DNA from 2 places in the Microbacterium panaciterrae genome. Region 1 is predicted to be linked to the other one. Evidence: riboswitches for the same ligand, from Rfam matches in the RefSeq annotation. Region 1 holds a riboswitch; the other holds the start of a gene.
The links. A riboswitch is a leader RNA that binds a small molecule or an ion and turns the genes downstream of it on or off. The one in region 1 is predicted to bind thiamine pyrophosphate.
Positions count from the first base shown of each region.

Region 2: linked by a shared signal. The riboswitch ahead of ABD882_RS14035 (ECF transporter S component) and the one ahead of thiM (hydroxyethylthiazole kinase) in region 1 are both predicted to bind thiamine pyrophosphate.

Region 1 is NZ_BAABGP010000024.1:9,069-11,537, forward strand. Features, by position in the region: gene ABD882_RS16580 (bifunctional hydroxymethylpyrimidine kinase/phosphomethylpyrimidine kinase) at 1-504, opposite strand, end outside; gene thiM (hydroxyethylthiazole kinase) at 501-1,358, opposite strand; TPP riboswitch at 1,349-1,442, opposite strand; gene pheT (phenylalanine--tRNA ligase subunit beta) at 1,465-2,469, opposite strand, start outside.
Region 2 is NZ_BAABGP010000018.1:297,540-300,008, forward strand. Features, by position in the region: gene ABD882_RS14030 (ABC transporter ATP-binding protein) at 1-185, opposite strand, end outside; gene ABD882_RS14035 (ECF transporter S component) at 182-823, opposite strand; TPP riboswitch at 820-930, opposite strand; gene ABD882_RS14040 (D-alanyl-D-alanine carboxypeptidase family protein) at 1,005-2,469, shown strand, end outside.

The sequences.
Region 1 (2,469 bases):
CGAGCTGGCCGCCGTGAACGCCGCGAACCCGTCCACCCCGAGCACCGGCGGGTGATCGGGTTTGGTGGCGGTCGGATGGATCACGCCGACGCCGAGATAGTCGACCGTGCCTGCGGGCAGGGCCCGTACGGCGTCGCGGTGCCCCGGGGTGTTCGCCGTGAGCCCGATGATCGCGTCCGGGCCGAGCAGAGAGCGCGCCACCGCGACCGACGCGTCGGATTGGCCGAGGTGGATCCCGTCCACTCGCGCCCCGCGCCGGCGCGCCTCGATCAGCGCCTCGAGCCGGTCGTCGACGACCAGCAGCGCCCTGCCCGCGATCACCGCGGAGAGCTCGATCAGCTGCGCCACGATCTCGGCGTCGTCCGCGTCCTTGTCTCTGAGTTGCACGATCCGGACCCCGCCCGCGACCGCGGCGTCGACGACGGCAGTGACACCGCGCTCGCCGCACAGGGCGCGGTCGGTGACGAGGTAGAGCGCCAGGTCGTCCGGGTTCAGGCGAGTCATGCCGCGACCGGAGCGGTCACGGCGACGCGGGCCCGCGCCGCCAGGTCTGCGGGCGCGACCGCCGCGAGGGCGTCGAGGAGGCGCACCGCGAAGGATCCGGGCCCGTCGGCCCCCTGCGCGGCGTCTTCGGCCGCGATTGTGTAGACGATCGTGGCTGCCGCCGCCGCGACCGCGGGTGCGTGGCCGGTCTGCCGGGCCGCGCCGAGGAAGGCGGCCATCACGGCGCCGAGGGCGCAGCCGCCCCCGGTCACCCGGGTGAGCAGGGCGTCGCCGTTGTCGATCCGGATCTCCGCGTCCGCATCGACGATGAGATCGATCGGTCCCGACACGGCGACCGCTCCCCCGGTGCGCGCCGCGAGCTCCCGTGCGGCGTCGGCCGCGGCCTCTGTGCCGTCCAGCGCATCCACGCCTCGCCCACCCGCGCTGCGACCGGCGAGCGCGAGGATCTCGGAGGCGTTGCCGCGGATCACGGTGGGGCCCAGCGCCAGCAGCTCGTGCGCGAGCGCGGTGCGCACCGGAAGGACGCCGATCGCGACCGGATCCAGCACCCACGGCGTTCCGGCCGTGCGGGCCCCGTTCGCGGCCTCGAGGCTCGCCGCCCGCTGCTCCGGCGTGGGAGTGCCGAGGTTCACCAGCAGACCGGACGAGATCCCGGCGAACAGGCCGGCCTCGCCCGTGATGTCCACCATCGCCGGGGCTGCCCCCAGCGCGAGCAGGACGTTGGCGGTGAAGCCGGTCACCACCGCGTTCGTGATGCACTGCACGAGCGGGGGCTCGGCCCGCAGTGCGGTGAGCAGGCTCGCCGTGGCCTCGACCACGGACTCGTCAGACAGGTGTTCCAGACGCGCGTTCATCGCGACATCCCTTCGCTAGTACGACCTAGATCAGGTTCGACGGGTGTGATCTCAGCCGCGGATGCGGCACCCCGTGTCACTGCTGGTCAGTCTAGCGATGCCGCCCTCACTCCCGGATCTGCGCCCCGAACCGCTCGGCCGCGACGGCGACGCCGGAGAGCTTCGCCTCGGTCGCCTCTGCAGCGGTCAGCGTGCGATCGTCCGCACGGAAGCGCAGGGCGAAGGTCAGGCTCTTGGATCCGGCCGGCACGCCCTCGCCGCGGTAGTCGTCGACGAGGCGGACGGACTCGAGAAGAGCGCCCGCGCCCTCGGACAGCGCCGCGCCCACCTCGGCGGCGGGGACACCCGCTCCGAGCACGAGCGACACGTCCTGCGTGGCTGCCGGGTAGGTCGACAGCGAGGCCGCGACGACGCGATCGCCGGCCAGCGCCAGCACGCCGTCGAGGTCGAGTTCGAGCACGACCGCGCGACCGGGCAGATCGGCATCGGCCGAGACCTGCGGGTGCAGCTCGCCGACGTAGCCGACCTCGGCACCGCGCACCTGCAGCACGCCGGCACGACCGGGGTGCAGCGCGGCGCGGCTGCCCTGCACGACGTCGATCACGACGCCGGCGGCGTCGGCGATCACGCGCACGGCGTCGAGCGCCTCGCTGAGGCCGTACTCCTCGGCGGCGCGGCCGGGCTGGCGGGGCGCGACGTGTCCGGTGAACAGGGCGGCGACGTAACGGGCCTGCGGCGGGATCGACGCGTCGAGCGCCGCGAGCGTCTCGTCCGAGGGACGCACGCCGAGCGGCGGCACCTCATCGGTGCCGTAGACCACGCCCGGAGCGGGCAGGAACACGACGCCGGTCTCGAAGATCGCCAGATCCACGAGGCCGCGCGCGATGTTGCGGTGCGCGGTGTGCAGCAGTCCCGGGATGAGCGAGCGGCGCAGGAACGGCGTCTGCGAGTCCAGCGGATTCGCCAGGCGCACCCCCGGAAGCTCCTCGCCGGAGGCGGATCCGTGCAGGTCGTTCTGATCCTGCGTGCTGAACGGGAACGCCGGGGTCTCGACGAGGCCCGCGGCGGCCAGCGCGTTCGCCACCCGGCGACGCCCCTGCTGCATCTCGGT
Region 2 (2,469 bases), on a different contig from region 1:
CCGCCGAGGCCCTGCAGCAGGGTGGATTTGCCGGATCCGGAGGCGCCGAGCAGCAGCACGCGCTCCCCCGGCTCGATCCGCAGCGAGGTGCCGCGGATCGCCCAGCGGCGGCGCGTGGCGTACCGCCAGCCCCAGCCGTGCGCTTCGAGCTGCGCCGCGCCGACCCCCGTCGTCGGTGGGGTCACACCCGGGCGGCCGCGGTGCGGCCGGCGGCGAAGCGGTTGAGCGCCCCGGTCGCGGCAAGACCCTGCATGATCGCCCAGCCTCCGAGGCCCGCGATGACGGCTCCCGACACCGTCGCCGAGATGAGGGCGATGGTCACGAACAGCGCTCCGGATCCGGGATACCACAGGATGAGGTCGTTCAGTCCGCAGGCGAATCCTGAGGCTGCACCAGCGAGCAACGCCACAGGCAGGCGCCACGCGGCGTAGAGGAACACCAGGAAGACCAGCTCCGCGCCGATGCCCTGCACGAGGCCCGAGACGATCGTGAGCGGGCCCCACTGGTTGCCGACGAGCGATTCGATCACGGCCGCGACGAGCTCGGTGTACAGGGCGGCGCCGGGCTTGCGGATGATGAGCCCGCCGAGGACGCCGGCGAGCAGCCAGGGTCCGGCCAGCAGCTCCTGAAGTCCGGGCAGCACGGGCGTGAGCAGGGCGCTCGGCCCCGTCGAGACGATGTCCCAGAGCAGGAACACGCCCGCGCACGCCACCGCGATCACGCTGGCGACGATGATGTCGACGACGCGCCAGCGCCAGAGTCGGGGGCCCCGGAGGGCGGCGGTGTCTGCGTTCGTCTCGGACGCGCGGACAGATGCATGCATCATCAGAAACTCCTCCCTGCGCCGGCATGATCCGGATCAGGTTCGACGGTCGAAGCGCGGGTCGCTTCCTCTCAGCCCGGCCTCGCCGGACTCCCGTGGTGATCCGGCCATCCTAACCCCACCGCGCGGGCACCGCACGCACGAGACGGGACATGACGGCCGCGAACGATACGGTAGGAGCGTGAACACCGACGACCGTCCTGGGCCCGAGACGGCCGAGTCGGAGGAATCCGCGCCGATGGGGCTGTTCCCCCCGGCCGAGCCGCCCGCCGCAGAGCAGCCGTTGTTCCCGCGGACGCTGTTCTCGCCGGTGGAGGCCTCCCCCGCGGAGACCGCCGGAACTGAGCCTGAGGCCGCGGCCGTCGCCGAGGCGCCCGCCACGGCCCGCCGATCCCGCAGGTCCGCACGCCCCGTGGCACGGAAGGATCCCACCCCCACGGCCGCTCTCGCCTGGGTCGATGTCGACCGGGTCGGCACCGCCGCGACGCACGCCTCGTCCGACGAACCCACCTCCGGCCCGCTCCTCGCCGACGCACCCCGACGCACGCTCGCGCGTCCTGGTGTGCTGCTGCCGATCATCGGGCTCGTGCTCGTCGCCGCCGCGTACGGGACGACCACGGCGGTGTGGCCGCTGAACGCGGTCAAACCCGCCGCGTCGGCCACCACGTTCCGGCCCGCCGCCGCACCCACGGCCGCAGTGGCCTGGCCGGCATCGGGCAGCGCCGCGGTCGGCGTCGCCGGCATCGGCACGATCGCCTCGACCGAGCAGCAGGCCCCGATGGCGAGCATCACGAAGCTCGTGACCGTGCTGGCCTCCTTCGACAAGCTGCCGATGAAGCCCGGCGAGCAGGGCGCGACCTTCGATTTCACCCAGGCGGACAGCGACGACTACTCGAGCTATCTGCGCAACGACGAGTCGGCGCTGGACGTGCCGGCGGGCGGATCGCTCACCCAGTACCAGCTGCTGGAGGGGATCCTGCTCGGATCGGCGAACAACTACGCCGACCGTCTCGCGCGTGATGTGTGGGGCTCCGACGGCGAGTATGCGGCCGCCGCCAACCAGTGGCTGCGCCAGCACGACCTCTCCGAGATCACTGTCACCACGCCCTCGGGCTTCGACTTCGGCAACGTCGCCACCCCCCGCGCGCTGATCCAGCTCGGGACGCTCGCCGTGCAGAACCCGGTGATCGCCGAGATCGTGAAGAAGAAGAGCGTCGATCTGCCGGGCGCCGGCACGGTGCAGAACACGAACGGGCTGATCGATGACGCCGGCATCATCGGCATCAAGACAGGCACGATCGGCGACGGCGACGCCACCAAGTACAACCTGCTCTCCGGCAAGGACGTGACCGACGGATCCACCACGGTGCGGATCTACGCCGACGTGCTCGGCGAACCGAACGACGCGGCCCGGGTCGATGCCTCGCGGCAGCTGTACGCCGACGTCGAGGCCGCGCTGAAGAGCCAGCCGGAGACGGTGGTCAAGGGGACCACGCTCGGAACCGTCGACACCGCCTGGGGCGAGACCACGCAGGTCGTGGCTGCCGAGGGCGCACGGGTCGTGCTGTGGAACGGCGCCTCGGCCTCCGCGACGACGAAGTTCGCGCTGGGCGACGAGTGGAAGGCCGGCGACGCGGCGGGCACGC